DNA from 4 places in the Shigella sp. SIG3 genome. Region 1 is predicted to be linked to each of the others. Evidence: predicted binding sites of a transcription regulator. Region 1 holds the regulator's gene; each other region holds the start of a gene.
The links. The regulator Fur, encoded in region 1, represses iron uptake genes when iron is present. The targets are predictions, from matches to a motif close to ATAATAATGAGAACNACTATCAA.
Positions count from the first base shown of each region.

Region 2: a site for Fur is predicted at 2,643-2,665, ahead of sodA (superoxide dismutase [Mn]). Genes of this name have one in related genera too.
Region 3: a site for Fur is predicted at 2,321-2,343, ahead of gpmA (2,3-diphosphoglycerate-dependent phosphoglycerate mutase). Genes of this name have one in related genera too.
Region 4: a site for Fur is predicted at 2,026-2,048, ahead of exbB (tol-pal system-associated acyl-CoA thioesterase). Genes of this name have one in related genera too.

Region 1 is NZ_JBQZXE010000021.1:27,017-31,233, forward strand. Features, by position in the region: gene chiP (chitoporin ChiP) at 487-1,893, shown strand; gene chiQ (ChiQ/YbfN family lipoprotein) at 1,930-2,256, shown strand; gene fur (ferric iron uptake transcriptional regulator) at 2,340-2,786, opposite strand; gene uof (fur leader peptide) at 2,779-2,865, opposite strand; gene fldA (flavodoxin FldA) at 3,075-3,605, opposite strand; gene ybfE (LexA regulated protein) at 3,745-4,038, opposite strand; gene ybfF (esterase) at 4,178-4,217, opposite strand, start outside.
Region 2 is NZ_JBQZXE010000054.1:5,113-9,329, forward strand. Features, by position in the region: gene rhaS (HTH-type transcriptional activator RhaS) at 1-500, shown strand, start outside; gene rhaR (HTH-type transcriptional activator RhaR) at 574-1,422, shown strand; partial or broken gene rhaT (L-rhamnose/proton symporter RhaT) at 1,419-2,453, opposite strand; gene sodA (superoxide dismutase [Mn]) at 2,738-3,358, shown strand; gene kdgT (2-keto-3-deoxygluconate transporter) at 3,618-4,217, shown strand, end outside.
Region 3 is NZ_JBQZXE010000009.1:51,482-55,698, forward strand. Features, by position in the region: gene ACUU1I_RS03780 (YbgS-like family protein) at 1-7, opposite strand, end outside; gene aroG (3-deoxy-7-phosphoheptulonate synthase AroG) at 323-1,375, shown strand; gene gpmA (2,3-diphosphoglycerate-dependent phosphoglycerate mutase) at 1,542-2,294, opposite strand; gene galM (galactose-1-epimerase) at 2,497-3,537, opposite strand; gene galK (galactokinase) at 3,531-4,217, opposite strand, start outside.
Region 4 is NZ_JBQZXE010000016.1:736-4,952, reverse strand. Features, by position in the region: partial or broken gene yghA (NADP(+)-dependent aldehyde reductase) at 1-526, shown strand, start outside; gene exbD (TonB system transport protein ExbD) at 798-1,223, opposite strand; gene exbB (tol-pal system-associated acyl-CoA thioesterase) at 1,230-1,964, opposite strand; gene metC (cystathionine beta-lyase) at 2,216-3,403, shown strand; gene yghB (DedA family general envelope maintenance protein YghB) at 3,543-4,202, shown strand.

The sequences.
Region 1 (4,217 bases):
CGCTTATTAGGCCTACATGATCTCTGCAATATATTGAATTTGCGTGCTTTTGTAGGCCGGATAAGGCGTTCACGCCGCATCCGGCAAGAAATAGCAAACAATCCCAAACGCCGCGCTCTGCGGCGTTTTTTCTGCTTTTCTTCGCGAATTAATTCCGCTTCGCAATTTATCCATAAAATAAATTTAAAATCACAAAACATAATTAAATAAAATGTAACCGCTTTCATCTTGCTGGAATTTCACGTTTTTATTCTTCTGCAAGCCTTTCAACCGCAAACTTAAGCCTTGTAACAAAAATCATCAAAATATGTGCGGTTGCTCATGTTCTTACATTCTGGTTACAGAAAGAGATTGATAATTCGCGTCGCGAAAAATAGTCTGTTCCTGTAGTCAGCGAGACTTTTCTCAACGCTACTTTTTTAATTTTTATTTTTTTTCGCTGTTCACCTTTGGTGCAGCAATTTATACGTCAAAGAGGATTAACCCATGCGTACGTTTAGTGGCAAACGTAGTACGCTGGCGCTGGCTATTGCCGGTGTTACAGCAATGTCGGGCTTTATGGCAATGCCGGAGGCTCGCGCCGAAGGATTCATCGACGATTCAACCTTAACCGGCGGTATCTATTACTGGCAGCGTGAACGCGACCGTAAAGATGTTACCGACGGCGACAAATACAAAACCAACCTTTTTCACTCCACCTGGAATGCCAACCTCGATTTTCAGTCCGGTTATGCTGCTGATATGTTCGGCCTTGATATTGCTGCGTTTACGGCGATTGAAATGGCGGAAAACGGCGACAGCTCCCACCCGAACGAAATCGCGTTTTCAAAAAGTAATAAAGCCTATGACGAAGACTGGTCCGGCGACAAAAGCGGTATAAGCCTGTATAAAGCTGCGGCCAAATTTAAATACGGTCCGGTTTGGGCGAGGGCAGGTTACATTCAGCCAACCGGTCAAACGCTGTTAGCGCCGCACTGGAGCTTTATGCCGGGTACTTATCAGGGGGCGGAAGCCGGGGCGAATTTTGATTACGGCGATGCTGGTGCCTTGAGTTTCTCCTACATGTGGACCAACGAATACAAAGCGCCGTGGCATCTGGAAATGGATGAGTTTTATCAGAACGATAAAACCACCAAAGTTGATTATCTGCACTCCATCGGTGCGAAATACGACTTCAAAAATAACTTCGTACTGGAAGCGGCATTTGGTCAGGCGGAAGGGTATATCGATCAATATTTTGCCAAAGCCAGCTACAAATTTGATATCGCCGGTAGCCCGTTAACCACCAGCTACCAGTTCTATGGTACCCGCGATAAAGTTGACGATCGCAGCGTCAACGATCTTTATGACGGCACCGCTTGGCTGCAAGCGTTGACCTTTGGTTACCGGGCGGCTGACGTAGTGGATTTGCGCCTCGAAGGCACCTGGGTTAAGGCTGACAGTCAGCAGGGATACTTCCTGCAACGTATGACCCCAACCTACGCTTCCTCCAACGGCCGCCTGGATATCTGGTGGGATAACCGTTCCTACTTCAACGCTAACGGCGAAAAAGCGGTCTTCTTCGGTGCGATGTATGACCTGAAAAACTGGAATCTTCCAGGCTTCGCCATCGGCGCTTCCTACGTTTACGCATGGGATGCTAAACCTGCGACCTGGCAGAGCAATCCGGATGCGTACAACGACAAAAACCGGACTATTGAAGAGTCTGCCTACAGCCTGGATGCGGTCTACACCATTCAGGACGGTCGCGCCAAAGGCACGATGTTCAAACTGCACTTCACCGAATACGACAACCACTCCGACATCCCAAGCTGGGGCGGCGGTTACGGTAACATCTTCCAGGATGAGCGTGACGTGAAATTTATGGTAATCGCACCATTCACCATCTTCTGATGCCCGACGCGGCAGGTTTTGTGCCTGCCGCATTCAATGAAAAAACTGATTCTCATCGCCATGATGGCATCGGGGCTGGTAGCTTGTGCGCAATCAACCGCACCACAGGAAGACAGCCGTCTGAAAGAGGCATACAGCGCCTGTATCAACACCGCGCAAGGTTCGCCAGAAAAAATTGAAGCCTGCCAGAGCGTGTTAAACGTGCTGAAGAAAGAGAAACAACATCAGCAGTTTGCCGACCAGGAAAGTGTACGCGTACTGGATTATCAGCAGTGTCTGCGTGCAACGCAAACCGGAAATGATCAGGCGGTGAAAGCCGATTGTGATAAGGTCTGGCAGGAAATACGCAGTAATAACAAATAAGTGAGAGCTGTAACTCTCGCTTTTCTTATTTCCCTTGTATAAAAAAGCCAACCCGCAGGTTGGCTTTTCTCGTTCAGGCTGGCTTATTTGCCTTCGTGCGCGTGCTCATCTTCGCGGCAATCGCCTTCGGCACAGTGACCGTAAAGATAGAGACTGTGGTTAGTCAGGCGAATGCCATGTTTTGCGGCAATTTCACGCTGACGCGCTTCGATGGAATCATCACTAAATTCGATAACCTTGCCGCAGTCGAGGCAAATCAGGTGATCGTGGTGATGTTGCTGTGTCAGCTCAAATACGGATTTACCGCCTTCAAAATTGTGGCGGGTGACGATACCAGCGTCGTCAAACTGGTTCAGTACGCGATATACCGTAGCCAGACCAATTTCTTCACCCATATCGATCAGACGTTTGTATAAATCTTCCGCACTGACGTGATGGTTGTCCGGCTCCTGAAGAACTTCCAGGATTTTTAAACGAGGAAGCGTTACTTTCAGGCCAGCTTTCTTTAGGGCGGTATTGTTATCAGTCATGCGGAATCTGTCCTGTTACTAAGCGGTTCACTTCATTAGAAGAAGTGACAGAATTTGCTCTTGAGATAATGCGTATCATTATAGAATTGCCACGCCTAAATGAAAACCACAAGTCCCTGGCAAATATTGTTAATAAAAACGTGGCACAGCTTACATTTACAACGGCAAGGCCACTTGAACACTGGGACATTGTACAGGTACAACAGCAAAAGTTACAAATTTGTAGCAATTATTTTGATTGGCATTATCTATTAATACGGCGTAGACATGAGTCTACGCCGCATCACATCAGGCATTAAGAATTTCGTCGAGATGCAACTCTTCAGAAATCTGTTTAACCCATTTTTCTACACGTTCAGCGGTCAGTTCCGGCTGACGGTCTTCGTCGATAGCCAGACCGACAAAGTGGTCGTCATCTGCCAGACCTTTTGATGCTTCGAAATGATAGCCCGCAGTTGGCCAGTGACCAACGATGGTTGCACCGCGCGGTTCAATGATGTCGCGGATGGTGCCCAATGCGTCGCAGAAATATTCGGCGTAATCTTCCTGGTCACCACAACCAAACAGCGCAACCAGTTTACCATTGAAATCAATCTCTTCGAGAGTCGGGAAGAAGTCATCCCAGTCACACTGCGCTTCGCCGTAATACCAGGTTGGGATGCCCAGCAGCAGAATGTCGTAAGCTTCCAGATCTTCTTTGCTGCTTTTTGCAATGTCATGGACATCGGCAACGTCTTTACCAAGCTGTTTTTGAATCATTTTTGCGATATTTTCGGTATTACCGGTGTCGCTGCCGAAAAAGATGCCAGTGATAGCCATGAGTGAAATAACCTCTTGAAACTTATTGAAATGGGGGTGGAAAATTGCCCACGGATAAAGGCAATCATAGCAGAACAGGCAGTCTTGCGGAATCAGCAAACGAGCAGGACTGCACACTGTGCTACATGAAAGTGGAAATTTAAACGATGCCCTGACTACGCAGCGCCGCCAGTTGCTGCATTAACATCTCTTCGATCAGTTCGCTACGGCTCATATTACGCGATTCCGCCAGCTCGTTCAGCGCCTCGACAGCTTCCGCGTTCAGCTTCAGTTCGACACGCTTAAGGCCACGTACTTTGTCGCGTTTTAGCTGGTTGCGTTTATTAATACGCAGCTGTTCATCGCGCGAAAGCGGATTAGTTTTCGGTCGTCCCGGTCGACGCTCGTGCGCGAACAGATCTAATGTCGTACGGTCCGTTTGTTCTTTGGCCATGATCTTGGTGACTTCGGGGGAAACAATCAGCCAGGCCTCTGCCCGGATGGATAGCGCGCCATAATACATCAGCGCGATGACTCACGCCAACGCCCACGCGCGGAAAGCGACGCGGACGCTGGGTTTTTAATCAGTTGCGTTAATCATTGAGATAGCGACGGATAGCGCGTAATACCGCA
Region 2 (4,217 bases), on a different contig from region 1:
ACTGGCGCGTTAACCACAGCGTATTGCAGCAGGTGCGACAGCTGGTTGCACAGATGGAACAGCAGGAAGGGGAAAATGATTTACCCTCGACCGCCAGTCGCGAGATCTTGTTTATGCAATTACTGCTCTTGCTGCGTAAAAGCAGTTTGCAGGAGAACCTGGAAAACAGCGCATCACGTCTCAACTTGCTTCTGGCCTGGCTGGAGGACCATTTTGCCGATGAGGTGAATTGGGATGCCGTGGCGGATCAATTTTCTCTTTCACTGCGTACGCTACATCGGCAGCTTAAGCAGCAAACGGGACTGACGCCTCAGCGATACCTGAACCGCCTGCGACTGATGAAAGCCCGACATCTGCTACGCCACAGCGAGGCCAGCGTCACTGACATCGCCTATCGCTGTGGATTCAGCGACAGTAACCACTTTTCGACGCTTTTTCGCCGAGAGTTTAACTGGTCACCGCGTGATATTCGCCAGGGACGGGATGGCTTTCTGCAATAACGCGAATCTTCTCAACGTATTTGTACGCCATATTGCGAATAATCAACTTCGTTCTCTGGCCGAGGTAGCCACGGTGGCGCATCAGTTAAAACTTCTCAAAGATGATTTTTTTGCCAGCGACCAGCAGGCAGTCGCTGTGGCTGACCGTTATCCGCAAGATGTCTTTGCCGAACATACACATGATTTTTGTGAGCTGGTGATTGTCTGGCGCGGTAATGGTCTGCATGTACTCAACGATCGTCCTTATCGCATTACCCGTGGCGATCTCTTTTATATTCATGCTGACGATAAACACTCCTACGCTTCCGTTAACGATCTGGTTTTGCAGAATATTATTTATTGCCCGGAGCGGCTGAAGCTGAATCTTGACTGGCAGGGAGCGATTCCGGGATTTAGCGCCAGCGCAGGGCAACCACACTGGCGCTTAGGTAGCGTGGGGATGGCGCAGGCGCGGCAGGTTATCGGTCAGCTTGAGCATGAAAGTAGTCAGCATGTGCCGTTTGCTAACGAAATGGCTGAGTTGCTGTTCGGGCAGTTGGTGATGTTGCTGAATCGCCATCGTTACACCAGTGATTCGTTGCCGCCAACATCCAGCGAAACGTTGCTGGATAAGCTGATTACCCGGCTGGCGGCTAGCCTGAAAAGTCCCTTTGCGCTGGATAAATTTTGTGATGAGGCATCGTGCAGTGAGCGCGTTTTGCGTCAGCAATTTCGCCAGCAGACTGGAATGACCATCAATCAATATCTGCGGCAGGTCAGAGTGTGTCATGCGCAATATCTTCTCCAGCATAGCCGCCTGTTAATCAGTGATATTTCGACCGAATGTGGCTTTGAAGATAGTAACTATTTTTCGGTGGTGTTTACCCGGGAAACCGGGATGACGCCCAGCCAGTGGCGTCATCTCAATTCGCAGAAAGATTAATTCGCCATGCCGATGCCGACGATGTTAGCGGCGACAATAATCACCACACAACCGAGGCTCAACACCGTTACCGGACGGCGTCCTGTATTGTTCCACTCTTTCAGCACCAGCCCGACGATACCGCCGCACAATACATAGAAACTCATATGCAGCATCCAACTGATGTAGTCATACTGCGCCGGAATGCGGGCGTGGCCCTAGGCATAGAAAAAGAATTGCAGATACCACATCAACCCGCCCAGTGCCGAGAGTAACACATTGTGAATGATCAGCGGTTTTGCCAGCGAGAAGTCGGCTTTTAGCGACAAATCCTTCACTTTTGCCAGACGAATAAAACAGAAACCGAGGTTAATGATCGCGCCGCCGCCCATGATGACAACATAGCTTGGCAGAGCGACATACAGTGGATCGACGCCAAGTGCGGCAGCGGCTTCATGCATCGGTTTTGCGGCGTTCATCGCAAAGGACATCCCGGCAGAGAAAATGCCGCACATCACCGCCAGCACCAGCCCTTTTTTCAGATTGAACTCTTCGGCTTTAATGCCCATCTTGCGCTCTTTCAACTGCCCGGCTCGAGTTACAATCCCTACGCCAATCAGCGCCACCAGAACGCCGAGTAACGTCATGCGTCCGCCTTCGGTGTTAATCAGCACATCGAAATTGCCGTTGATAATTGGCGTCATCAGCGTACCGACAATCAACGTAATGCCAATGGCGATGCCAATTCCCATCGACATGCCGAGATAACGCATGGTCAGGCCATAGTTGATATTACCGATCCCCCACATAGCGCCGAACAGAAAAACAGGCAGCAGCGTAGAGAGACTAAACGAGCTGTAATACGCCCAGAAATCCGGTAGTAACAGGGCGCTGATGGCCCACGGCAGAATAATCCACGAAACAATCCCACCGACTGACCACATGGTTTCCCATGACCATTTTTTTACTTTTTTGAACGGAGCGTAAAAACAGGCTGCACTGGCCGCGCCGATCAAATGCCAAAATATCCCCATCGTAATCGCGTTACTCATCTTCTTATCCTCATCATTTTTCGTCGCTTCACATCTCCGACGAGATGAGTGTAAAAATCGTGCTGTCGATTAACCTTTCGCCTGTTGCCGCCGTTGTCGATTTACTGGCAATCACGGCATTAAGTGGGTGATTTGCTTCACATCTCGGGCATTTTCCTGCAAAACCATACCCTTACGAAAAGTGCGGCATTGATAATCATTTTCAATATCATTTAATTAACTATAATAAACCAACTGCTTACGCGGCATTAACAATCGGCCGCCCGACAATACTGGAGATGAATATGAGCTATACCCTGCCATCCCTGCCGTATGCTTACGATGCCCTGGAACCGCACTTCGATAAGCAGACCATGGAAATCCACCACACCAAACACCATCAGACCTACGTAAACAACGCCAACGCGGCGCTGGAAAGCCTGCCAGAATTTGCCAACCTGCCGGTTGAAGAGCTGATCACCAAACTGGACCAGCTGCCAGCAGACAAGAAAACCGTACTGCGCAACAACGCTGGCGGTCACGCTAACCACAGCCTGTTCTGGAAAGGTCTGAAAAAAGGCACCACCCTGCAGGGTGACCTGAAAGCGGCTATCGAACGTGACTTCGGCTCCGTTGATAACTTCAAAGCAGAATTTGAAAAAGCGGCAGCTTCCCGCTTTGGTTCCGGCTGGGCATGGCTGGTGCTGAAAGGCGATAAACTGGCGGTGGTTTCTACTGCTAACCAGGATTCTCCGCTGATGGGTGAAGCTATTTCTGGCGCTTCCGGCTTCCCGATTCTGGGCCTGGATGTGTGGGAACATGCTTACTACCTGAAATTCCAGAACCGCCGTCCGGACTACATCAAAGAGTTCTGGAACGTGGTGAACTGGGACGAAGCAGCGGCACGTTTTGCGGCGAAAAAATAATCATTTGCCGCCTGCTGCAATGAGGCGTATAGGCCGCATATCAGCTTAAAAAATGAACCATCGCCAACGGCGGTGGTTTTTTTGTGAACAATTCCAAAATAAAAACAATGATCCTATAAAAATAAAACAGCGTTTCAATTGATGTGGTTTTGATCACTTTTATTGATTAAATGAATGTCTATCTTCGTTTCCATCAACACTGATGCTCCATTGAGGAATTACGCATCAGCCCTTAAAAATATGCCGACAGGTGATGGAAATGCAGATAAAACGCTCGATTGAGAAAATCCCGGGGGGGATGATGCTCGTCCCGCTATTCCTTGGCGCACTGTGCCACACCTTCTCGCCGGGGGCGGGGAAATATTTTGGATCATTCACCAACGGGATGATTACCGGTACGGTGCCCATTCTGGCGGTGTGGTTTTTTTGCATGGGGGCGTCAATAAAATTAAGCGCGACGGGAACGGTACTGCGTAAATCCGGTACGCTGGTGGTAACTAAAATTGCCGTCGCGTGGGTGGTTGCGGCAATTGCCTCGCGCATTATTCCGGAACATGGTGTTGAAGTTGGATTCTTTGCCGGACTTTCAACGCTGGCGCTGGTGGCGGCGATGGATATGACCAACGGCGGACTTTACGCTTCCATCATGCAGCAGTACGGTACGAAAGAAGAAGCTGGGGCATTTGTGTTGATGTCGTTGGAGTCCGGGCCGCTCATGACGATGATTATTCTGGGCACTGCCGGGATTGCCTCGTTTGAACCGCATGTTTTCGTCGGCGCAGTATTACCGTTCCTGGTGGGCTTTGCCCTGGGGAATCTTGACCCTGAATTACGAGAATTTTTCAGCAAAGCGGTGCAA
Region 3 (4,217 bases), on a different contig from region 1:
TTTTCATAGGATGCTCCTGTTATGGTCGTTATGTCGGATAACCTCTTCCAACAGTGCATTTGCAGGTGAATATAAGGCATTGGTTTAAGATTTCAGCCAGTTTATGAAACGCAGCAGAGAATCTTGAAATAATTAACAAACAAAGGAATTACAGTTAGAAATTGTAGGAAAGATCTCGTTTTTCGCGACAATCTGGCGTTTTTCTTGCTAATTCTAGGATTAATCCGTTCATAGTGTAAAACCCCGTTTACACATTCTGACGGAAGATATAGATTGGAAGTATTGCATTCACTAAGATAAGTATGGCGACACTGGAACAGACATGAATTATCAGAACGACGATTTACGCATCAAAGAAATCAAAGAGTTACTTCCTCCTGTCGCATTGCTGGAAAAATTCCCCGCAACTGAAAATGCCGCGAATACGGTTGCTCATGCCCGAAAAGCGATCCATAAGATCCTGAAAGGTAATGATGATCGCCTGTTGGTGGTGATTGGCCCGTGCTCAATTCATGATCCTGTCGCGGCTAAAGAGTATGCCACTCGCTTGCTGGCGCTGCGTGAAGAGCTGAAAGATGAGCTGGAAATCGTAATGCGCGTCTATTTTGAAAAGCCGCGTACCACGGTGGGCTGGAAAGGGTTGATTAACGATCCGCATATGGATAACAGCTTCCAGATCAACGACGGTCTGCGTATAGCCCGTAAATTGCTGCTTGATATTAACGACAGCGGTCTGCCAGCGGCGGGTGAGTTTCTCGATATGATCACTCCTCAGTATCTCGCTGACCTGATGAGCTGGGGCGCAATTGGTGCACGTACCACGGAATCGCAGGTGCACCGCGAACTGGCGTCTGGTCTTTCTTGTCCGGTAGGTTTTAAAAATGGCACAGACGGTACGATTAAAGTGGCTATCGATGCCATTAATGCCGCCGGTGCGCCGCACTGCTTCCTGTCCGTAACTAAATGGGGGCATTCGGCGATTGTGAATACCAGTGGTAACGGCGATTGCCATATCATTCTGCGCGGCGGTAAAGAGCCTAACTACAGCGCGAAGCACGTTGCTGAAGTGAAAGAAGGGCTGAACAAAGCAGGTCTGCCAGCTCAGGTGATGATCGATTTCAGCCATGCTAATTCGTCCAAACAATTCAAAAAGCAGATGGATGTTTGTGCTGACGTTTGCCAGCAGATTGCCGGTGGCGAAAAGGCCATTATTGGCGTGATGGTGGAAAGCCATCTGGTGGAAGGCAATCAGAGCCTCGATAGCGGGGAGCCGCTGGCCTACGGTAAGAGCATCACCGATGCCTGCATTGGCTGGGAAGATACCGATGCTCTGTTACGTCAACTGGCGAATGCAGTAAAAGCGCGTCGCGGGTAAGGTTTAATTGTCGGATGCGCCGTCAGAGTGGCGTATCCGATGAATCACCACAGGCCTGATAAGACGCGCAGCGTCGCATCAGGCAATGTGCTCCATTGTTAGCAACGACAAACAAAAAAGCCGACTCACTTGCAGTCGGCTTTCTCATTTTTTAAACGAATGACGTTTACTTCGCTTTACCCTGGTTCGCAACGGCTGCTGCTTTCGCCGCGATCTCGTCAGCATTACCCAGATAATAGCGTTTCAGCGGTTTGAAATTCTCGTCGAACTCATACACCAGCGGCACGCCAGTCGGGATATTCAGCTCAAGAATCTCTTCTTCGCTCATGTTATCAAGATATTTCACCAGCGCACGCAGGGAGTTACCGTGTGCGGCGATGATTACGCGCTCACCGCTCTTCATACGCGGCAGAATGGTTTCATTCCAGTAAGGGATCACGCGGTCAATGGTCAGCGCCAGGCTTTCCGTCAGCGGCAATTCTTTCTCGCTCAGTTTCGCGTAACGCGGATCGTGACCCGGATAACGCTCATCATCTTTAGTCAGTTCCGGCGGAGTCACTGCAAAACCACGACGCCACTGTTTCACCTGCTCGTCGCCATACTTTTCAGCAGTTTCCGCTTTGTTCAGACCCTGCAACGCACCGTAGTGACGTTCGTTCAGTTTCCAGGATTTCTCAACGGGCAGCCATGCCTGATCCAGTTCGTCCAGCACATTCCACAGGGTATGGATAGCGCGTTTCAGCACAGAAGTGTAAGCAAAGTCAAAGCTGTAACCTTCCTCTTTCAGCAGCTTACCTGCTGCTTTTGCTTCGCTTACGCCTTTCTCAGACAGATCCACGTCGTACCAACCGGTGAAACGGTTTTCTTTGTTCCACTGACTTTCGCCATGACGAACCAGAACCAGCTTAGTTACAGCCATATACTTACTCCTCAAATCATCTTTTAATGATAATAATTCTCATTATATTGCCGTGACGAAGCAACAGCAATGCTTACGCATAACCATAGCGAAAATAGTGGCGCAGTGTAAGGTTGTTGTGAATATTGAGTTGCAAATATGTCGGTGTTTGCTGGTGATTTGAACAATATGAAGATAAAGCCCTCATGACGAGGGCTTAACATTACTCAGCAATAAACTGATATTCCGTCAGGCTGGAATACTCTTCGCCAGGACGCAGGAAGCAGTCCGGTTGCGGCCATTCAGGGTGGTTCGGGCTGTCCGGCAGAAACTCGCTTTCCAACGCCAGCCCTTGCCAGTCGGCGTAAGGTTCGGTTCCCCGCGACGGTGTGCCGCCGAGGAAGTTGCCGGAGTAGAATTGAAGAGCCGGAGCGGTGGTGTAGACCTTCAGCTGTAATTTTTCATCTGCTGACCAGACATGCGCCGCCACTTTCTTGCCATCGCCTTTGGCCTGTAACAAGAATGCGTGATCGTAACCTTTCACTTTGCGCTGATCGTCGTCGGCAAGAAACTCACTGGCGATGATTTTGGCGCTGCGGAAATCAAAAGACGTTCCGGCGACAGATTTCAAGCCGTCGTGCGGAATGCCGCCTTCATCAACCGGAAGATATTCGTCCGCCAGAATCTGCAACTTGTGATTGCGCACGTCAGACTGCTCGCCGTCAAGATTGAAATAGACGTGATTAGTCATATTCACCGGGCAAGGTTTATCAACTGTGGCGCGATAAGTAATGGAGATACGGTTATCGTCGGTCAGACGATATTGCACCGTCGCGCCGAGATTACCCGGGAAGCCCTGATCGCCATCATCTGAACTCAGGGCAAACAGCACCTGACGATCGTTCTGGTTCACAATCTGCCAGCGACGTTTGTCGAACCCTTCCGGGCCGCCGTGCAGCTGGTTAACGCCCTGGCTTGGCGAAAGCGTCACGGTTTCACCGTCAAAGGTATAACGACTATTGGCGATGCGGTTGGTATAACGACCAATAGAGGCCCCCAGAAACGCAGCCTGATCCTGATAGCATTCCGGACTGGCACAGCCGAGCAGCGCCTCGCGGACGCTGCCATCGGAAAGCGGAATACGGGCGGAAAGTAAAGTCGCACCCCAGTCCATCAGCGTGACTACCATCCCTGCGTTGTTACGCAAAGTTAACAGTCGGTACGGCTGACCATCGGGTGCCAGTGCGGGAGTTTCGTTCAGCACTGTCCTGCTCCTTGTGATGGTTTACAAACGTAAAAAGTCTCTTTAATACCTGTTTTTGCTTCATATTGTTCAGCGACAGCTTGCTGTACGGCAGGCACCAGCTCTTCCGGGATCAGCGCGACGATACAGCCGCCAAATCCGCCGCCGGTCATGCGTACGCCACCTTTGTCGCCAATCACAGCTTTGACGATTTCTACCAGAGTGTCAATTTGCGGCACGGTGATTTCGAAATCATCGCGCATAGAGGCATGAGACTCCGCCATCAACTCGCCCATACGTTTCAGGTCGCCTTGCTCCAGCGCGCTGGCAGCTTCAACGGTGCGGGCGTTTTCAGTCAGGATATGACGCACGCGTTTCGCCACGATTGGGTCCAGCTCATGTGCAACAGCGTTGAACTCTTCAATGGTGACATCGCGCAGAGCTGGCTGCTGGAAGAAACGCGCACCGGTTTCGCACTGTTCACGACGGGTGTTGTATTCGCTGCCAACCAGGGTACGTTTGAAGTTACTGTTGATGATGACGACAGCCACACCTTTCGGCATGGAAACTGCTTTAGTCCCCAGTGAGCGGCAGTCAATCAGCAAGGCATGATCTTTCTTGCCGAGTGCGGAAATTAGCTGATCCATGATCCCGCAGTTACAGCCAACAAACTGGTTTTCTGCTTCCTGACCGTTAAGCGC
Region 4 (4,217 bases), on a different contig from region 1:
CGAAGCGCACAAGGCGTTAGGCGGGCTGGATATTATGGCGCTGGTCGCCGGGAAACAGGTTGCCATTCCGGATATTGCAGACCTCACCAGCGAACAGTTTCAAAAGACCTTTGCCATTAACGTTTTCGCGCTGTTCTGGCTAACCCAGGAAGCGATCCCCCTGCTACCGAAAGGTGCAAGTATCATCACCACTTCGTCAATCCAGGCATACCAGCCAAGTCCGCATTTACTGGACTATGCGGCTACGAAGGCGGCGATTCTGAACTACAGCCGTGGCCTGGCAAAACAGGTCGCGGAGAAAGGTATTCGGGTGAATATTGTCGCGCCAGGCCCTATCTGGACGGCACTGCAAATTTCCGGCGGACAAACGCAGGATAAGATCCCGCAGTTTGGTCAGAAAACGCCGATGAAGCGTGCGGGGCAACCGGCGGAACTGGCCCCTGTATATGTTTATCTGGCAAGTCAGGAGTCGAGCTACGTCACCGCAGAAGTGCACGGCGTGTGCGGCGGCGAGCATTTAGGTTAAAAAAATGCCCGGTTGTGAAAAGCAACCGGGCATCATTGTGAATTCACTCTTACCTGATGTGGCGAAAACGCCTTATCCGCCTACAAACGCATGAAGATTCAACATGTTGCAATAGATTTTGTAGGCCTGATAAGCGTAGCGCATCAGGCATTGAGCACCTAATGCCGGATGCGTCGTGAACGCCTTATCCGGCCTACAAACGCACGAAGATTCAACATGTTGCAATAGATTTTGTAGGCCTGATGAGCGTAGCGTATCAGGCAATTCTACTTTACTTCGCTTTGGCGGTTTCTTCGCCGACCAGACCTATCTTCAGGTAACCCGCCTGATGCAGCGTATCCATTACCTTCATCAACGTCTCGTAATCGACGGTTTTGTCCGCTCGGAAGAAGATGGTGGTGTCTTTCTTGCCTTCGGTTAACGCATTCAACGCCGTAATCATTGTTTCATCGGTGACCGGATCGTTACCGATAAACATCGAGTTGTCTGCCTTCACCGACAGATAAACCGGTTTTTCCGGGCGCGGCTGCGGCGTGCTGGTAGAAGCAGGCAAGTTCACCTTCACATCTACCGTCGCTAACGGTGCCGCCACCATAAAGATAATCAGCAGAACCAACATCACGTCGATAAACGGCGTCACGTTGATATCATGCATTTCGCCGTTATCGTCGAGGTTTTCGTTAAGATGCATTGCCATCGGACATTATCCTGCGCGTAATTTTTGTGCGACACGAACCGGATGCGCAGCGGCGCTGGCTTCCAGATCCAGGTCACGGCTTTGCAGCAACAATACCTGCGCTGCAACATCACCCAGCATCGCTTTAAAGCCGCCAATCTGGCGTGCAAATACGTTATAGATAACGACCGCAGGAATCGCTGCCACGAGGCCGATTGCCGTTGCTAACAGAGCTTCTGCGATACCCGGCGCAACGACTGCCAGGTTAGTGGTCTGCGTTTGCGCGATACCAATAAAGCTGTTCATGATGCCCCAGACCGTACCAAACAGACCAACGAACGGAGAAATCGCGCCGATGGTTGCCAGATAGCCGTTACCGCGGCCCATTTGACGACCCACTGCGGCGACCCGACGCTCCAGACGGAAGCTGGTACGTTCTTTAATACCTTCGTTATCGTCGCTGCCTTCTGACAGTTCCAGCTCATTCTGCGCTTCATTGAGCAAATGCAGGCTTAAGCTTTTGCTACCAAAATCAGCGGCGATATCGTTGGCCTGGTTTAAGGAACGTGCTTCAGCCAGCAGTTGCTGCTCGCGCTTAAGGCGACGCTTCTGATTGAAGAACTCTACGCTCTTACTGAAGAAGATTGCCCAGGTGACTACGGAGGCCAAAATAAGCCCAATCATCACGCACTTAACGACAATATCGGCGTGCTGATACATACCCCAGACGGAAAGGTCCGTCTGCATTAAATTATTACCCACTGTGTATCTCCAGGACGCAAGTCACAAAATCTGCGCATAATAATATCAAAACGACGTCGAATTGATAGTCGTTCTCATTACTATTTGCATACTGCCGTACCTTTGCTTTCTTTTCCTTGCGTTTACGCAGTAAAAAAGTCACCAGCACGCCATTTGCGAAAATTTTCTGCTTTATGCCAATTCTTCAGGATGCGCCCGCGAATATTCATGCTAGTTTAGACATCCAGACGTATAAAAACAGGAATCCCGACATGGCGGACAAAAAGCTTGATACTCAACTGGTGAATGCAGGACGCAGCAAAAAATACACTCTTGGCGCGGTAAATAGCGTGATTCAGCGCGCTTCTTCGCTGGTATTTGAGAGTATGGAAGCCAAAAAGCACGCGACGCGCAATCGCGCCAATGGCGAGTTGTTCTATGGACGGCGCGGAACGTTAACCCATTTTTCCTTACAACAAGCGATGTGTGAACTGGAAGGTGGCGCAGGCTGCGCGCTATTTCCCTGCGGGGCGGCAGCGGTTGCTAATTCGATTCTTGCTTTTGTCGAACAGGGCGATCATGTGTTGATGACCAACACCGCCTATGAACCGAGTCAGGATTTCTGTAGCAAAATCCTCAGCAAACTGGGCGTAACGACATCGTGGTTTGATCCGCTGATTGGTGCCGATATCGTTAAGCATCTGCAGCCAAACACTAAAATCGTGTTTCTGGAATCGCCGGGTTCCATCACTATGGAAGTCCACGACGTTCCGGCGATTGTTGCCGCCGTGCGCAGTGTGGTGCCGGATGCCATCATTATGATCGACAACACCTGGGCAGCCGGTGTGCTGTTTAAGGCGCTGGATTTTGGCATCGATGTTTCTATTCAGGCCGCCACCAAATATCTGGTTGGGCATTCAGATGCGATGATTGGCACTGCCGTGTGCAATGCCCGTTGCTGGGAGCAGCTACGGGAAAATGCCTATCTGATGGGCCAGATGGTCGATGCCGATACCGCCTATATAACCAGCCGTGGCCTGCGCACATTAGGTGTGCGTTTGCGTCAACATCATGAAAGCAGTCTGAAAGTGGCCGAATGGCTGGCAGAACATCCGCAAGTTGCGCGAGTTAACCACCCTGCCCTGCCTGGCAGTAAAGGACACGAATTCTGGAAACGAGACTTTACAGGCAGCAGCGGGCTATTTTCCTTTGTGCTTAAGAAAAAACTCAATGATGAAGAGCTGGCGAACTATCTGGATAACTTCAGTTTATTCAGCATGGCCTACTCGTGGGGCGGGTATGAATCGTTGATCCTGGCAAATCAACCAGAACATATCGCCGCCATTCGCCCACAAGGCGAGATCGATTTTAGCGGGACCTTGATTCGCCTGCATATTGGTCTGGAAGATGTCGACGATCTGATTGCCGATCTGGACGCCGGTTTTGCACGGATTGTATAACATTGCCACTTTTGGACAATTTTGCAGACATTTTATTGTGAAAAGTCTTAAATTGTTGCGTCCGGGATCAAGGCGTCCCGGACGATTCAGGAGTACAATAGGCAGATAAAAGCTTAAACGCTGTTCCACAGGAAAGTCCATGGCTGTTATTCAAGATATCATCGCTGCGCTCTGGCAACACGACTTTGCCGCGCTGGCGGATCCTCATATTGTTAGCGTTGTTTACTTTGTCATGTTTGCCACGCTGTTTTTAGAAAACGGCCTGCTGCCCGCCTCATTTTTGCCAGGCGACAGCTTGTTGATACTGGCAGGCGCATTGATTGCCCAAGGGGTTATGGATTTTCTGCCTACGATTGCGATTCTGACCGCCGCAGCAAGTCTGGGCTGCTGGCTAAGTTATATTCAGGGGCGCTGGTTAGGGAATACCAAAACGGTGAAAGGCTGGCTGGCACAGCTTCCTGCTAAATATCACCAGCGCGCCACCTGCATGTTTGACCGCCACGGTCTGCTGGCGCTGCTGGCTGGACGTTTTCTTGCATTTGTCCGTACGCTGCTGCCAACCATGGCGGGAATTTCCGGTCTGCCAAACCGCCGCTTCCAGTTTTTCAACTGGTTAAGTGGATTGCTGTGGGTCAGCGTGGTAACCAGTTTTGGCTATGCCTTAAGTATGATTCCGTTCGTTAAACGCCATGAAGATCAGGTAATGACGTTCCTGATGATCCTGCCAATTGCCTTGTTAACCGCTGGCTTGTTAGGCACGCTGTTTGTGGTGATTAAAAAAAAATACTGTAACGCCTGACGATTTTCCCCGTTC